2 regions of the Streptomyces violaceus genome follow, and region 2 is predicted to be linked to the other one. Evidence: riboswitches for the same ligand, from Rfam matches in the RefSeq annotation. Region 2 holds a riboswitch; the other holds the start of a gene.

Region 1 (8,678 bases), 1.3 Mb from region 2:
TCAGCCACAGGCGCGGGGGCGCGACGCCCAGGGTGGGCCAGACCATCAGGTTGGAGCTGTGGACCGTGCGGTCGACGTTCACGGTGAGGGCGTCGAGCCAGACGATGCTCCCCGCCTCCAGCGGGTCCACGGGAAAGACCCGGGCGACCTCCGGCGTGAAGTCCCGGGCGCCCGGCAGATAGTCCATGCCGAGATTGACGCCCGCGCTGGCCGCGTGCAGGTCCCGCACCTCCTGGTGGGGCTCGCTGTCGGCGATCGCCGGGTCGAAGTGCACGAGGACCAGCTCGGGGAACCGCAGCCCGAGGGCGCGGGCCAGTTCGCCCACGATCACCTCGGCGACCAGCGCCTTACGGCCCTGCGCGGAGCCGGTGAACTTGACGACATAGGTGCCCAGGTCGTCCGCCTCGACGACGCCGGGGACGGAGCCGCCGGATCGCAGAGGCTCGACATAGCGGGTTGCAGTGACCTCTCTCAGCATTTCCTCAGGCCACCTGACCTTCATCCTTGCGATCCACGGCCAACCTGGTGGGGCGCCACACAGCGGGAACTGCCCGCCGTCAGCCCTGGGGAGAATCTGGGGAGTTTCGACTGGCGTACACATCTCCCTGCCTCCCCAGCAGTCCGTCAATGGCCGTCCGCCCCTTGCTTCGTGCTTCCGGCCTCCGGCATGAAGTGAGCATAGTAACCAAGGGTGATCGCCAGCGAGGACGCCTTGGCGTCCTCCAGGGTCTCGAAGGAACGGTCCCGGACGCGGAGGGGCCCTGGTGCCATATGGCACCAGGGCCCCGAAGGAACTGCTACACCATCTGCCGGCCCTGATACTGCACCGGCCTTCTGTTTCCGCAGACCCGGCCGGGATGCTGCCGGGGATGCGGGGATCGCGGTTGCCTGACCGGAGACCACCTCACTATCGATGTCCTGCGGTTACCCGGGCTCAGCGATTGCGCCCAGGCGATCCTGATGGCGCTCGGCTCCTCCGTTCTTCCCTCTTGATCAACACTGCCCGGCAGGAACTGCGTACTGCCGTACTGCCGGTCCTGCGCACTGCATTTACTGCTAGGTGATGCGAACGTGCTGGTGACCTGAGTAAGCGTCACTCTTCGACAGCCAGCCCCGTCGCCCGTCCTTCGTCTGCTCTGGCTTAGAACCCCGCTGCCGAACCTCCCGGTGCGCGCGTCCGCAGCCGACGCCTTCACCGAGGTGCTGCTCACTGACTTCACTGCTGAGTACTGCGAACTGCACTTACGGGTACTGCCACGGCGGCCCCTGATCGCTGCGGGCCACCCGGTGCGGTCGTCAGTCCCGTCGCCGTCCTGCAAAAACCCTGGCTTCGGAACTCCACCACCGCACCGTCCTGCGCACTGCAACTGCGGTTACTGCTGCCTGACAGTTCGTGTCTGTCAGGCCCTGCGGTCTCTCTGAGCTACGAGAGAAACCATAACCAGGCCACCGTCCAATGTCTACTACGGCCACGATAGATTTCCGCGCGTTCGAAGGTGAGGTAAGTGACATCGAACGTGGACGGAGACCAACGCCTGTCACCAGCCGGCCATGCGGCGAGCTGCGCGAGCCAGAACGTTGTCCGGTCAGTCGGTGGCAAGGGAGATGGCGATGTCGTGCGCGGTGAAGGCTGCCACCGTCAGGGCGTGGAAGACCTCGTGGAAGCCGCACCAACGCGGCGGGGTCGGGGCACTGGAGGGGGCCCTCGGACACCGTGGAGGAGGCCGTCCGGCACGCCCGCAAGCACCGGGACGGCTTCGTCTGGCTGAGCCTGCACGAACCCGGCGAGGCGGAGATCGCCGGGGTCGCGGAGCTGTTCGGCCTGCATCCCCTGGCCGTCGAGGACGCCGTCCACGCCCACCAGCGCCCAAGGTCGAGCAGTACGGCGACGTCCTGTTCGCCGTCTTCAAAACCGTCACCTACGTCGAACACGCCGAACTGACCGCCTCCAGCGAGGTGGTGAACACCGGCGAGATCATGGTCTTCACCGGCCCCGACTTCGTCGTCACCGTCCGCCACGGCCGTGACGAGCCCCTGCGCGCCTGGTCGTCAACCTCACGGCACTCGGAGGGGCGGCCCCGACGACGAGGGCAGCCCCCCGGCTGCCTGACGTCGCTCAGGAGAACGCCCTGGTCACGGCTGCTGCTTCGCGCGGGCGCCTGAGGCTTGCCGGGTGTCCGCGCCGGAGCTGACGTGCCGCTGGGTCTCCTGGGGGCCGTGCCAGTCCAGGCGCATCACGGTGGCATCGTCTTCGAGCCGGCCGCCGGCGGCGTCCCGGACCGCGGACGTCAGTGTCAGCGCTGTCTCCCGTGGGTGCAGATCCCGCGTGCGCTCCATCAGGGCGAACAGGTCGACCTTCTCCCCATGACGTTCGAGCATGCCGTCGGTAAACATGAGCAGACGGTCACCGGGGCGCAGATCGATGTCCTGAACGCGGTAAGGGTGGGGCACGGACATGGACAGCCCGAAGGGATGATCCACCTCGCAGGTGATCTCCTCCGCAGCGCCCTCGCGCATGCGCAGTGGCCATGGGTGGCCGACGTTGACGAGCTGGGCCTGCCCGGTGCGGAGGTTGATGCGCAGCAGCTGCCCTGTGGCGTGACCGCGACTGTGGTCGGCCAGCGCCTGGTCGGCCCGGTGCGCCTGCTCGGCCAGGCCGACTCCTGCGCGGCGGGCGCCGCGCAGGGCGCTCACCAGGACCGTGGCGGCCAGAGCGGCATCGATGTCGTGGCCCATGGGGTCGGTCACCGACACGTGCAGGGTGTCGCGGTCCAGGCTGTAGTCGAAGGTGTCGCCGCTGAGGTCTTCGGACGGCTCCAGGCTCCCGCACAGTGTGAACTGTGCAGCCTCGCACGACAGTGACAGGGGCAGCAGCTGGTACTAAATTTCTGCTGCCAACGTGGGGGCCTGGAGCGTTTGCCCCAGGTGTAGTGGTCGGTGAACCGCCCGCTGGCGATCACGACATAGGCCAGGACGTGGGCTGCTTCCCCGACCGCATCAAGGACGTCCTCGCCGGGGTCGGCCGGCAGGAGCAACTCCAGCAGCCCGATCGCATCCCCCCGGTTGGTCACCGGCGCGATCACCCGCTGTCCTTGGCCGGTCGCCTCCTGATACAGCCGCTGGGTGCGGATCACCTCCTCGTAGACGCTGCCGAACAGGGAGATCCGCTCCGCTTCCCGCCCGGCCTGCACGGCGCCGACGGTGGACAGCCGCGCCTGTTGCTTGCGGTGGGTTACCCGTCAGGAAGGGTGCAGGTCGCCGACCACGCTGGTACAGAGCAGGAAGGCGACATAACATCCCAAAAGGTCATCAATGGCTAAAATGCCTCACACCTGCCTGTTGTATGGATCCACGCACAACGGGAGTGAGGGAGCATGGCCAAGGACATCACGGACGCGGGCCCGCCACCGTCCGCGAGCCTGAAGCCCAATGCGATCGGGTTCCTCGACGCGCTGGTCATCGGGCTCAACGCGACCTCACCGGCGTACTCGGTGGCGGCGGTCATCGGCCCGGTCGTGGCACTGGTGGGCATCTACGCCCCCGGGGTGATGGTCGCGTCGTTCGTGCCGATGCTGCTGATCGCGTCGGCGTTCTACTACCTCAACAAGGTCGACCAGGACTGCGGTACGACCTTCTCGTGGGTCACCCGGGCCATGGGGCCGTGGGCGGGCTGGCTGGGCGGCTGGGCCATCGCGATGACGGGTGTCCTGGTCGTCGGGTCGCTGGCCGATGTGGCCGTGACCTTCTTCCTGCTCGCCGTCGGCCTGGACAGCTGGGCGGACAACGACGTCGTGCGCCAGGTGCTGACCGTGCTGCTCATCCTGGTGATGACGGCCGTCTGCGTGATCGGCATCGACGTGTCGGCCAAGGTGCAGAACGTCCTCATCCTGGCGCAGGTCGCCTGTCTGCTGGTCTTCGCCGTGGTGGCGCTCTACCGCGTCTACGCCGACACCGGCACCCTCGACTCCATCGAACCGGAGTTCAGCTGGCTCGATCCCTTCGGAGCGGGCGGGGCGTCCCTGACCGCCGCCCTGCTGCTGGGCGTGTTCATCTACTGGGGGTGGGAGTCGGCGGTCAACCTCACCGAGGAGACCGAGGACTCCGCCACCGCCCCCGGCAAGGCGGCCGTGTGGTCGACGGTGCTGCTGCTGGTGACCTATGTGGCGGTCGGCTTCGCGGTCGTGGCCTACGCCGGAACGGCCTACCTGGCCGAGAACGCGGCGGAGGAGGAGTTCATCTTCGCGCTGCTCGCCGAAGAGGCGATGGGCGGCTGGGACTGGGTCGTGCTGCTGGCGGTGTCGACGTCCGCGCTCGCGTCCACGCAGACGACGATCATCCCGGCGTCGCGCACGGGTCTGTCGATGGCCCGCCGGCACGCGCTGCCCGCGCACTTCGGCCGCATCAACCCCCGGTTCCGCACCCCCGACGTGAGCACCTGGTGGGTCGCCGGCATCGCCATCGTCTGGTATCTCGTCCTCTACCACATCAGCGAGAACGCCCTCTTCGACTCGCTGACCGCGCTGTCCCTGCTGATCGCGTTCTACTACGCGCTCACGGGTGTCGCGTGTGCGGTCTACTACCGCCGCCAGCTGACCCGCAGTGTCCGCGACTTCTTCCTGATCGGGCTCGGCCCCCTGGTCGGTGCCGGGCTGCTGGCGTGGCTGCTGGTGGAATCCGTGGCGGACATGTCCGACCCCGCCAACTCCTACAGCGGCGTCTCGTGGTTCGGGCTCGGTCCCCCGCTGGTCATCGGTATCGGCATCATCGTCACGGGCGTGATCCTCATGGTCGTGTGGCGGCTGATGGCCCCCGTTTTCTGGTCGGAACACCCCAGCGTGGTCGACCCCGGCCTCGTCCCCGGCAAGCACGGCAAGGAGTCCTGAGATGTCGGTGGTCCTCGGCTACGACGAATCCCCGGGCGCCCGGCGCGCGCTGCAGGTCGCGATCGAGGTGGCGTCCGCGTACGGCGAACCGCTGGTGCTCGTCTACGGCGCCGCGGCCCCCGGCGTCACGGGGGACGAGTACACGGCGCACCACGAGGCCGTCCGCGAGGCCGGACACTCCGCACTCGGCCACGCGGTCCGGGTGGCCGGGGAGGCCGGCGTGCGCACCACGGTCGAGATCATCGACCAGCGGCCCGCGCAGGCCCTGATCGACGCCGCGGCGCGCCATCGCGGCAGGGTGATCGTGGTGGGCACATGGGGCGAGAGCCCGGTGCGCGGGGCGCTGTTGGGCTCGACTCCCCACAAGCTGCTGCACCTCTCGAGCGTCCCCGTCCTCTGCGTCCCGGCCGCCGAGTCATGAGACGTCCGTGCGGGGCCTCCCCCGTGGGCTGAAGACGTACAGGTCGAGGATGTCGGGCAGGGGGGCGACACCGGGGCCGCCCTCGCGGACCCAGGAGACGACGTCCTCGGTCGCGGCCGGGTCGTTGACCAACCCGAGCCACACCGGCCGGGCCCCGGCGGCCCGGCCCGCCGCGGACGGCTGTACGACGATGACGTTGGCCTGGTCGCAGACGTCGAGGCACTCGGAGACCCGCACGGGCGCCGCCTCGCGCAGCCGCTCGGTCTGGGCCGTGTGGTCGACGCCGGTCACCTTGCCGCTGCCGCAGCAGCAGTCCCGGCACACGACGACGCGGCACGGAACCCCTCCGGCCGGGGTTGCGGACATGCCCGCACCCTTCCTCTCTCCGGGGAGATCCGCCCCGGTGGTTCGTCGAGGAGGCGACCGCGTGAGTCTCCTGGCTCCCGGCCGAGGCCGGTCACAGTGGCGGGACCGCGCCGGATTCACACCGGCTTCCTCGTTCCGCCGTCGCCTTGTTCGACGATCATCCTCGCATGCGGCCGTCGCTCGACGAGGGCGCCAAGGTCTCACCCCGCACCGACCACCTGGGCGCGAGCCGGGTCATGTCCCTTCCCTGAGCGGGTTGGGCAGCGGAAGGTAGCGGGCGTCGGCGCCGTCCGCGCCCGTCCAGCGCAGCAGGAGGTTCGTCTTGGCGGGGAGGGTGGGCGAGGTGAGCAGGCCGGAGATCTCGGGCAGGTCGTGGCGGGCGAGTTCGCGGCGGGCGGCGGGCCAGGGGTCGAAACCGGGGTGGCGTTCGGTGAGGGCGGCGGCGATCTCGGTGAGGTGGTTGACGACCAGGCAGTACACGAGCCGCTCCCAGCCGGCTTCCCGGGAGACGTCCGGCAGCAGTTTCACGCCCTCGGCGTCCCGGTACAGCGCCTGCACGGGCAGGCCGTCGGCGTCCACGGCGACCAGGGTGTTCTGCAGATGAGCCTCGATGACGACGCCGTGCCGGGCGAAGGCCTCCAGGGCCGGGGGCACCACCTGCGCCAGATACGCCGCCCACCAGGCCCCGGGGTCGGCGGCGCTCTCGAGCGGGCTGCCGTCGAAGCCCTCGACGAGTCCGGCGGCGAGCAGCGGGGTCGCGCCGGGCCGGAGACGGCCGGCGAAGCCGTCTCGGACGAGGACGGCCAGGGCCTCGAAGGCGAAGTCGGCGGTGCGGTACCCGCGGTCGCCGAGCCAGGCCGGGGGGCCGTCGAACGTCTCGAAGGCGGCGCACACGGCCGCGTCGGTCCGGCGCAGGGCGAGCAGGTCGTGGCGCCACAGCCGGCGGATGTCGTTGGTGATGCGCACGTCCAGGCTGAACTTCAGGAAGAGGTCCTGCCCGGGTGCGTAGAGCGTGCGGATCGCGGCCGTGGGCCAGGTGTCGAAGGCGGTCGTGCCGAGCCGGACCAGCCTGCCGTCCGCGAAGGCCGCGGCGAGTTCCGCGCTCGCCAGGTCCAGCTGCCAGGGGTGGGCCGGCAGCAGCCGGTAGCCGGGCGGGGCGGTGCCGAGGGCGTCGAGGGCCGCGGTGTCGCCCTCCTCGACGACGGTGTCCTCGCGCAGCCCGAGCAGGATCAGCGGGAAACGGGCGTACGCCTCGGGCGCGTACGGCAGCCAGCCCGCGGCCGGGCCACCGCCGCGCGCCTTGGGGGCGGGGTGGTGGGTGTGGCCGGTGAGGAGGCACTGTTCGGAGCGCAGGTAGGGGTCGCCGGGCGGGGTCACGCCGTCCCGGGCCTCCAGCAGGGCGGCCACGGCGTCCCTGCTGTCGATCATTTCGGCGGGCAGTTCGTGGTTGGACAGCCCGGTGTGCCGGCGCAGTTCCTCGGCGACGAGTTTGACCAGCTCGGTATGGCCGACGCGCTGCCAGCCGTCCGGCCCGTGGACCTCGGGTTCGGCGGGCCGCCGCGTCCCGCGCACCCGCAGCAGACGGTCTCCGCCGGGCAGGCGGTAGATCAGGTGCTCGCCGGTCCGGCGCACCGGCCGGGCCACTTCCCGCAGCAGGCAGTTCAGCAGCGGCACGGCGGCGTACGCGTCGGCGGGCGGGGGCATGAGATCCACGCGATCCACTCGTTTCCCTGCGTTCCTTGTGTTCTCTACGTTCCCCACAGCCCTTCCGGGGCTTCCGGACTTCCTGGCGGAGATGATCAGTATGTCGGTCGTCGTCATCGCGCCGTGACGCCCTATTCGTACCCGAGGAGCCCGCCCGTGCACCGTCCCCCCACCGCCGAGGCCGAGGTCGCCGACGAACTGGCCGTCGTCCGGCCCGGCCTGCTGCCGCGGTACGAGGCCGAACTGCCCGGCGCCCGGGCGGCCGTGCTGTCCCGTCTGTGGCGCGGTCTCGCGCATGATCCGCTGCCCTGGGTGGCCCGCAGGGAGCGGGGCCGGGACGGGCTGACCCTGTCCCTGTCCGACGGCCGCCGGCTGCACGGCCCGCCGCCGGATCCGTACGCGACCGGCGACTACGTCACCGTCGCAGTGCTCGACGGGGCGGAGTACGACGATCCGGCGCGGCTGGTGACGGACCTCGCCGTACCTCACTCCGCCTCCTTCGCCGCTGAACTCGGGCACAGCGTCGCTTCGTTGGCGCTGTCGAGAGCGGGGCAGGAGGTGCACGCGGCGGACGAGTGGCCGGGGAACGACTGGGAGTGGGAGCAGCGGATCGTCGACGGGCATCCGTTCCACCCCACCTGCCGGTCCCGGCCGGGTTTCTCGGTGGCCGAGCAGCTCGCCTACGGGCCCGAGCACCGGCCGGTCGTGGAGCTGGGGCTGGTACCGGTGCGGGCGGAGGAGTGCCTGGTGACGGGGGCCTGGCCGCGGGATCTGCGGGACGGGCGGCGCGTGGTGCTGCCGGTGCACCCCTGGCAGGCCGCGCATGTGCTGAAGCGGGAGTGCGAGGAGCGGCGCGCCGCGCATCCGCTGATGTCCCTGCGGACACTCGCCCTGCCCGGCGGGCCACACGTCAAGACCTCGCTCAGCGCCCGGCTGACGTCGTCGGTGCGGGACATCTCGCTGCCCTCAATCGCCGCGTCGGCGATGCTGTCGGACTTCGCCGAGACGCCCGCCGCCCGCACGGACGGCTTGCTGCACGTGACCCGCACCCTGGGCGCCGCGGCGGCCGGTTCCCCCGACTTCGCGGCCGTTCTGCGGGAGTCGCCGCAGACGTACGCCGGGAGCGGTGAACGGGTCCTGCCCGTGGCGGCGCTCGCCACCAGCGCGCTCCCCCGCTCCCCCGCCTGGCTGGCCGGCTTCGCGCGCCTCGCCCTCACCGTCGGGCTGCGGCTGCTGGAGCTGGGCGTGGCCCTGGAGGCACACGGCCAGAACCTCCTCGTGGTCCTCTCACCCAAGGGCGATCC
Region 2 (8,678 bases):
CCCAGGAGGCCCGGGAGAGCGAGTGGGCTCAGAAGTCCTCGTCCAGGTCGACGGTGCCCTCCACCGCCACCTGGTACGCCGAGGGCCGCCGCTCGAAGAAGTTTGTCAGCTCCTGAACCCCCTGGAGCTCCATGAAGGAGAAGGGGTTCTCGGAGCCGTACACCGGAGCGAAGCCGAGCCGGGTGAGCCGCTGGTCGGCGACGCACTCCAGGTACTGCCGCATCGACTCGGTGTTCATGCCCGGGAGGCCGTCACCGCACAGGTCGCGCGCGAACTGCAGCTCGGCCTCGACGGCCTCCCGCAGCATGTCCGTGACCTGCTGCTCGAGCTGGTCGTCGAACAGCTCCGGCTCCTCCTTGCGGACGGTGTCGACCACGTCGAAGGCGAAGGACATGTGCATCGTCTCGTCACGGAACACCCAGTTGGTGCCGGTGGCCAGGCCGTGCAGCAGGCCCCGGCTGCGGAACCAGTAGACGTAGGCGAAGGCACCGTAGAAGAACAGGCCCTCGATGCACGCGGCGAAGCAGATCAGGTTCAGCAGGAAACGGCGGCGGTCGGCCTGGGTCTCCAGCCGGTCGAGCTTGTCCACCCCCTCTGTTCCATCAAATGCAGCCATCCACTTGAAGCAGAACCCGGCCTTCTCGCGGATGGAGGGGATGTTCTCCACCGCGTCGAAGGCGGCGGCGCGGTCCTCCGGGTCGGGGAGATAGGTGTCGAGGAGCGTCAGGTAGAACTGGACGTGGACGGCCTCCTCGAACAGCTGCCGGCTCAGATACAGCCGCGCCTCGGGGGAGTTGATGTGCTTGTACAGCGTCAGCACCAGGTTGTTCGCGACGATCGAGTCGCCGGTGGCGAAGAACGCGACCAGCCGGCCGATCAGGTGCTGCTCCGCCGGGGACAGCTTGGCGAGGTCGGCGACGTCCGAGTGGAGGTCGACCTCCTCCACGGTCCAGGTGTTCTTGATGGCGTCCCGGTAGCGCTCGTAGAAGTCCGGGTAGCGCATGGGGCGCAGGGTGAGCTCGAAGCCGGGGTCGAGAAGGTTCTGGGTGCTCATTACTGGCAGGCCTCGCAGGACTCGGGGTTTTCCAGGGAGCAGGCGACCGCTTCGGGATCCGGGGTGGCCTGCACGGGGACAGTGGCCTGTGCCGCGCGGGCGATGCGGGTCGCCGGGCGCGAGCGCAGGTAGTACGTCGTCTTCAGCCCGGCCTTCCAGGCGTACGCGTACATCGAGGAGAGCTTGCCGATGGTCGGCGTCTCCAGGAACAGGTTCAGGGACTGGGACTGGTCCAGGAACGGAGTCCTGGCCGCCGCCATGTCGATCAGGCCGCGCTGCGGGACCTCCCACGCCGTGCGGTAGAGCGCCCGTACGTCCTCGGGGATCCAGGCGAACTCCTGCACCGAGCCGTTCGCCTCGCGCAGCGCCTCCCGGCTGCGGGCGTCCCACACGCCGAGCCGCTTCAGCTCGTCCACCAGGTAGGAGTTGACCTGGAGGAACTCACCCGACAGCGTCTCGCGCTTGAACAGGTTGGACACCTGCGGCTCGATGCACTCGTACACGCCCGCGATGGAGGCGATGGTGGCCGTGGGCGCGATGGCGAGGAGCAGGGAGTTGCGCATGCCGGTCCCGGCGATGCGCTCGCGCAGGGCCGCCCAGCGCTCGGGCCAGGTCAGCTCCACGTCGTAGTGGTCGGGGTGCAGCACGCCCCGGGCCGTACGGGTCTTCTCCCAGGCCGGCAGCGGGCCGTTGCGCTCGGCGAGGTCGGCGGAGGCCTCGTACGCGGCGAGCATGACGCGCTCGGCGATGCGGGTGGAGAGCGCCTTGGCCTCGGGCGAGTCGAAGGGCAGGCGCAGCTTGAAGAAGACGTCCTGCAGGCCCATGGCCCCGAGGCCGACCGGACGCCACCGGGCGTTGGAGCGGCCCGCCTGCTCCGTCGGGTAGAAGTTGATGTCCACGACCCGGTCGAGGAACGTGACGGCCGTACGGACGGTCTCGTCCAGCCGCTCCCAGTCGAGGTCGCTGGTCGATGTATCGACAAAGGAACCCAGGTTGACCGACCCCAGGTTGCAGACCGCCGTCTCCCCGTCGCTGGTGACCTCCAGGATCTCCGTGCAGAGGTTGGAGGAGTGGACGACGTGGCCCGGCTCGGCCGTCTGGTTGGCGGTGCGGTTGGCGGCGTCCTTGAAGGTCATCCAGCCGTTGCCGGTCTGCGCGAGGGCGCGCATCATGCGGCCGTACAGCTCGCGGGCGGGCAGGGTCTTCTTCGCCAGGCCCTTCGCCTCGGCCGCCCGGTACGCGGCGTCGAACTCCTCGCCCCACAGGTCGACCAGCTCGGGCACGTCCGAGGGGGAGAACAGCGACCACTGCGCGTCGGCGTTCACCCGCCGCATGAACTCGTCCGGCACCCAGTGCGCGAGGTTCAGGTTGTGCGTACGGCGGGCGTCCTCGCCGGTGTTGTCGCGCAGCTCCAGGAACTCCTCGATGTCGGAGTGCCAGGTCTCCAGATAGACCGCGGCCGCACCCTTGCGGCGGCCGCCCTGGTTCACGGCGGCGACCGAGGCGTCGAGGGTCTTCAGGAACGGGACGATGCCGTTGGAGTGGCCGTTGGTGCCGCGGATCAGCGAACCACGAGCACGGATACGGGAGTACGACAGCCCGATGCCGCCCGCGTGCTTCGACAGGCGCGCCACCTGGTGGTACCGGTCGTAGATCGAGTCCAGCTCGTCCTTGGGGGAATCGAGGAGGTAGCAGGACGACATCTGGGGGTGCCGGGTGCCGGAGTTGAAGAGGGTGGGGGAGGAGGGGAGGTAGTCGAGGCGGCTCATGAGCCCGTAGAGGGCGGCGACCTCGTCGACGGACTGTGCCGTGTCGTCCTCGGCGAGGCCGGCGGCGACGCGCAGCATGAAGTGCTGGGGCGTCTCGACGACCTTGCGGGTGATCGGGTGGCGGAGCAGGTAGCGGCTGTGCAGGGTCCGCAGGCCGAAGTAGCCGAAGCGGTCGTCGGCGGCCCGGTCGATCAGCGCGTCGAGCCGGGTGGCGTGCAGGCGCACGAACTCGGCGGTCCGGTCGGCGATCAGGCCCTCTCGGTGGCCGACCGCGACGGACTCGGTGAAGGACGTGACGCCCTGGGAGGCGGCCTCCTCGCGGATGCCGATCGTCAGCAGGCGCGCGGCCAGCCGGGAGTAGGCGGGGTCCTCGGAGATGAGGCCGGCGGCCGACTCCGTCGCGAGCTCGCGCAGCTCCGTCTCGTCCGCCCGCGCGGACCGGCCGCGCAGCGCGGCGGCGGCGACCCGGCCGGGGTCGGCGTCGGGGAGATCGGCGGTCAGCTCGGTCAGGGTCCGCAGCAGCGCGGCACCGGGACCGTCATGCTCTTCTTCGGCGGCTGAGACCGGTTCGGCTGGCGCGATGGTCACGTGGGGCTCTCCCTCGCTCGGCAAGGGGCCTCGCACAGGGCAGGGGGCAGCACACGAGCGCACGCGGCGTCGCGTCCACCGGCCCATTCCACGAGGCCCGGACGTCAGGGCACCCCGGCCGGACGGCCGGGTGCGCTGTCGGCAGGTCCTCGGACTGACTCCCGTGCATGACGTTTCTGGGAACAGACATGCACAAGTACACCGTTGCGGGACAGTTCCGGATTCGCACCGGATTCCCCTGCGGCGACAGCGAGCACGAGCATACATCTTGTGCCGGGTTCCGGTGGCACCCCCAGATGTTGTGTCGCGCGGGTTTCGGAGCGTCAACTGGTAGGTGAGGAGAGTTCACCAAGGGGCCCGGGGGGTACGGCGGCGTTCCTCACGCTTCGCCACCGGGTTGCGGGGCGTGTCGGGAGTGCTTCCATGGAAGTAGGTGCCGACGTCCGCGGTCCTCCGCACTGGGAACCAGCTCGCCCTCGGAGGGAGTACTCACCATGACGAGGGTCGTCCGTCGCACACCGGGCAAGGAGCGGCCGCACAACGCGCCGATGGCCACGCTGGATCTGCGGCGGGCGGCGAGACGGACCAGCCGCGTCGTCCTCGGCCACTGGCACAGCCTGACCATCCGTCTTGAGGCCCGCCGCGGCACCACCCGGCCCAGGAAGTGGCGCAGGTGGTTCTCCTACACCAACGTGCTCCGGATGGTCTGGGCGGTCGGCGCCCTCGTGGTCTTCGGCTGGATCGGGGCCGGCGTACACATGCTGGTCAGCGACCAGACGACCACGGTCGAGAGATGGCAGCAGGAGCCGGGGCTCGACGCCCTGCTCCGTTTCATCGGTCCGGTCCTCACCGCTTCGGTCGCCGCCGCGCTCTTCATGTTCTGGTGGTACAGCTGGAACAAACGGCGATACCTCGTGAAGGCGCGCAAGGACCCGCACAAGCTCGTGCTCACGGCCGGGCAGGACTCCACCGAGATCGTGGGTCGCGAGGAGCTCGCGCAGGTCATCGCCCAACGGCTGAGGCAGCGCAGCACTCGTCGGCCCTATCTGCTCGTGGGCGGTGTCGGCACGGGGAAGACCGCCGTCCTCGTGCGGCTCACCGAACTACTGGCCCAGGAGCGTGCCGTGCCCGTGCCGATCCGGCTGCGGGACGCCGACGGCGGGACCGATCTGAACTTCGAGCGCATGGCCAGGCAGCGTTTCGCCGAGGTGGCGCCGCAGGGCATTCTGGCCCGCACCAAGACCGATCGGGTCTGGCAGCAACTGCTTGCCGACGACAAGCTGGTCGTCATCGCCGACGGACTCGAAGAGGCTCTCCTCGACGGCGGTGTTCAGCAGAACCGGGACAACATCATCCGCTGTGCCATCGAACGCGCTTATGAGGAGCGGCTACCGGTGGTCATCGCCTCCCGGCCGCACAGTCCTCTGGACAGCACGCCCGCCGCGATCGTGGAGCTGGAACCGCTGAGCGAGGAGGAGGCGCTGCAATTCGTCAAAGCCTCCGTACCGGGGACGGACGAGCGCCGTGTGGACTGGATCGTGGAGACGGCGGAGGTGACCGAATCGCCCGTCTACCTGCAGATCGCCCGTGAACTGCACCGGCACGGCGCCCTGGAACGGGACCGTCCGACCGACGACCCGAAGCGTCTGAACACACGCAGCCGGGACCGGAGCACGCTTCGGTTGTGGCTGTTGGACACCTGGGGCCGTGCCTTGCACGAGGGCCGACTGTGTGAGGACGTCGCGCTGACCCCGCAGGAGCGCCGGGACACCCTTGCGGTGGTCTCCGCTCTGGCCTGCGTGGGACTGCTTCAGGACAAGCTGGAAGTGGACTTCGCCGAGTTGCTCGGCCCGGACGTCCAGCCCGGCAGAGTGCGATACGTCGGGGCCGAGGCAGGCCACTTGTGGACCAGGGCGCGCGGCACCGACGGGTACGGCAGCCACGGGAACGCCTTCTCCGAGTGGCACCGGGAACAGATCTGGGCCGCGCTCCGCGCCAGGCTCGGCGACGAGGAGGCGAGGCGGCTGCAGAAGGGGAACATGGCGCAATGTCACGCTGTGCTCGCCCGTCTGGTGGGCAACGCGGACAAGCTCGGGCTGTTGGAGAGCTCCGAGACGAAGGCGCGCTTCCCGCACAGCATCCTGCAGGCCTACTTCGGCTTCCGTCTGCTGAGCCGCATGGAGGAGGCCGACGTCGGCGAGCTGATCGCGCAGGCGCTGCAGTCGCCCGGCCCCGGCCGTGAGTTGCTGGTCGCGGTCGTGTTCATGTCCCGGGGGAGGGTGGGGAGACGTTCGCCCCGAGTCGGCGGCGTCGGGGCCGGGTTCCAGGAGGGGAAGGATGAGCTGTCGCTGAGCAGCCCCGTGCGTGGGCGCGCCCTCTCCGAGCGGCTCTGTGAGGCCGCGCAGCACCGACCGGACGACCCGAAGACCCTCGACCTCTACGCCGCTGCCCTCGAAGTCGAGAGTGTGGAAGCCGACCCCGGACGGCTGGGCGACATCGTCGGGAGGGTGGCGGCCGACTGGTCGGGCATCCAGGGAGATCAGCGCACTCTCGAGGATGCGAAACTGAGGCTGCTCAAGCAACTGGGCGCGGCTTCGCGGGTGGCTTCCAAGAAGATCGACACCACGGCGATGTACGAGAAGATCTTCGAGCTGGGCATCGCTGAGCCCTCGTACTCCATCCGCCTGGCCGTCGCCCAGGAGTTCGGCAGCGGCGGCAACGAGGCGTTCGCCGTGATCCGTGAGCGGGTCGGTCTCAACAGTGACCCCATAGGGGAGTACAACGCCAAGATCCTCGAAATGAAAGCCGAGAACACGAGGGAATTCGAAGCGTGGACCTCGAGAATGGGGCAGGCCAGATCCGCCCGTGCGTCCTCGCCTGCCGCGTCCTTCGAGGCCATCGATCGGCTGCAGATCGAGCGGGAGGAACTCAACCAGCGGTACGAGAACCAACGGGTCGAACTGCTGCGTGAGTTCGTGATGCGGGCCTGGATGCTGCCCATGTTGCTGGGGTCGGTCGACGACTCCCACCGTGGTGAGGCCCGGGAGCGCCTCACCAAATGGCTGCTGCACCTCGACCCGGCCCACACGGACGGCGCCCCCGATATGCCGCTCGCCCTGGAGGCGGCGCTGGCCCAGGGTTTCAAGTACGCGGCCAACCGGCGCCAGCGTCATCCGAACACGGATACCGGCAGAAGCGTGGACCTGATCCGGCAGGCGGAGACCGTACTGCAGCAGACCCGGTGCTGGTACTCGCAGCTCAGCCTGCTTCAGGCGCTGTGCCTGTGGAGGCTTCCGGACCGGCTCGGCCACCATGACCGGGACGGCGACACGGCAGGGCCGAGCGACGATCACCACGCATCGCGCGAGCCGCTCCTGACGATCGGTGGTTCCACCGCCGTGCAGACCGTGCGGCGCTGGCTGGCGATGGCCGGCACGGTGAACGCACCGCCCGGCCCGCCCGGTGCGAACGGCGACTCGCCGCGGCGGCTGCTGCACCCGTTCGTCGCCGAGGCGGGCGATCTGGTGGCCCTCGCCCTGGAGACCGGACAGCCCGAGCGTTTCCTCTGGATCGACGAGAAGGGCGTCGCCGACAACATCGGTTCCCGTGCGGACCACTCCGGCGCCTACCGCAAGCACAACCTGTGGATTCCGCCCTCGGTCGGCTGGAGCACTCTCGACGGGCGGGCCCAACGCCTCGTCGCCGACGTGCTGGTGATGCTGAACCTCATCGACCGGGACGGAAACCCCGACGAGGTCGAGGAGCGCATGGCCCGCGCGGAGCAGTCCGGCATGCCTCTCCCGCCGTGCCTCTGCACGAACCGCGAGCCGCTGCAACCCGGCGCGCGGGTCGGTACCGCGACCCCGCCCGCACCCGGCACCGCATGTCTGCCCGACTGCAAGTTCCAGCTCTGCCCGTACCCTCCCCATGGCTGTGTGCCCCGGGGAGAGATCCGGGAGCCGTTCTGCCGCCAGCAGCAGGCCCTGCTGCCCGGACGCCTGCGCCGCTGGTTCCCCAGGCTGTTGCGCCGGAAGACGCCACCTTGGGTGAGCATGCGCGTCCGTGAGCTGGACCGCTTCTGGCATGCGATGGCCGCACGCACCCGCGACTAGGGCGGCGGCCGGACACGCCAACGGGCCGCCGGGTGCTCTCCCGACGGCCCGTCCTGCGCCGGGATCAGTGCGAGGTGCCCGCCGTGGCCGGCGGCAGCTCCACCTGGACCCCCGGGTCGCCCGCGTCGGCCGTGTAGTCCTCCGGCTTGGTCTCGTCGATGCCGTCGGGGGCCTTGAGGGCCTTCAGGACGAAGGTGAGGACCACCGTCACCACCACGTTCAGGACGAACGCCGTGAGGCCGATGTAGCCGATCTCGCCGATGCCGGGGATCTCCTTCGAGGAGCCGCCGAAGTGCTTCTGGGTCGGCGAGGCGACCCCGTACGCGGCGGCCGTGCCGTAGACCATGCCGACCGCCCAGCCCGCGAGCAGCGCCCAGCGGTGGAACCAGCGAGTGAACAGGCCGCCGACCAGGGCCGGGAAGGTCTGCAGGATCCAGATGCCGCCGAGCAGCTGGAAGTTGATGGCGACGGTCTTGTCCATGGTGAGGACGAAGGCCAGCGCGCCCACCTTCACCAGCAGGGAGACCAGCTTGGATACCTTGGTCTCCTGCGCCGGTGTGGCGTCGGGCTTGATGAAGTCCTTGTAGATGTTGCGGGTGAAGAGGTTCGCGGCCGCGATGGACATGATGGCGGCGGGCACGAGCGCTCCGATGCCGATCGCGGCGAAGGCCACGCCCGCGAACCAGTCCGGGAACATCGTCTCGAACAGCTGCGGGATCGCCAGCTGCCCGTTCTGCACCTTGATCCCGGCCGCGATCGCCATGAAGCCGAGCAGCGCGAGCAGGCCCAGCATCAGCGAGTACAGCGGCAGGATCGTGGTGTTGCGGCGGATCACCTCACGGCTGCGCGAGGACAGCGTCGCCGTGATCGAGTGCGGGTACATGAACAGCGCGAGCGCCGAGCCGAGCGCCAGCGTGGCGTACGTCCACTGCCCCGCCTCCGGCGGCACCAGCGCACCACGCGGCGCGCCCGTCGCCGGGTTGGTCTGGCTGTACGCGTCGCCCGCCTTGGCGAAGATCTCGTCGAAGCCGCCCAGCTTGATCGGGATGTAGATGATCGCCACCGCGATGACGATGTAGATCAGGGTGTCCTTGACGAAGGCGATCAGCGCCGGGGCACGCAGGCCCGACGAGTACGTGTAGGCCGCCAGTACGC

The links. Region 2 has a riboswitch for cobalamin ahead of OG542_RS13300 (ribonucleoside-diphosphate reductase subunit alpha). Riboswitches for the same ligand answer to the same signal wherever they lie in the genome.
Region 1: it holds a riboswitch for cobalamin, as region 2 does, so the genes downstream of both, OG542_RS07640 ((2Fe-2S) ferredoxin domain-containing protein) here and OG542_RS13300 (ribonucleoside-diphosphate reductase subunit alpha) in region 2, are expected to answer to the same signal.

What each region holds. Positions count from the first base shown of each region.
Region 1 covers NZ_CP107911.1:1,692,185-1,700,862, forward strand. The annotation lists gene OG542_RS07610 (HipA family kinase) at 1-478, opposite strand, end outside; partial or broken gene OG542_RS07620 (CorA family divalent cation transporter) at 1,721-2,025, shown strand; gene OG542_RS40695 (PP2C family protein-serine/threonine phosphatase) at 2,134-2,748, opposite strand; gene OG542_RS40700 (hypothetical protein) at 2,745-3,191, opposite strand; gene OG542_RS07630 (APC family permease) at 3,375-4,883, shown strand; gene OG542_RS07635 (universal stress protein) at 4,885-5,304, shown strand; gene OG542_RS07640 ((2Fe-2S) ferredoxin domain-containing protein) at 5,299-5,670, opposite strand; cobalamin riboswitch at 5,718-5,844, opposite strand; gene OG542_RS07645 (IucA/IucC family protein) at 5,905-7,392, opposite strand; gene OG542_RS07650 (IucA/IucC family protein) at 7,531-8,678, shown strand, end outside.
Region 2 covers NZ_CP107911.1:3,004,526-3,013,203, reverse strand. The annotation lists gene OG542_RS13310 (hypothetical protein) at 1-116, shown strand, start outside; gene OG542_RS13305 (ribonucleotide-diphosphate reductase subunit beta) at 29-1,054, opposite strand; gene OG542_RS13300 (ribonucleoside-diphosphate reductase subunit alpha) at 1,054-3,411, opposite strand; cobalamin riboswitch at 3,535-3,674, opposite strand; gene OG542_RS13295 (NACHT domain-containing protein) at 3,906-7,523, shown strand; gene mctP (monocarboxylate uptake permease MctP) at 7,588-8,678, opposite strand, start outside.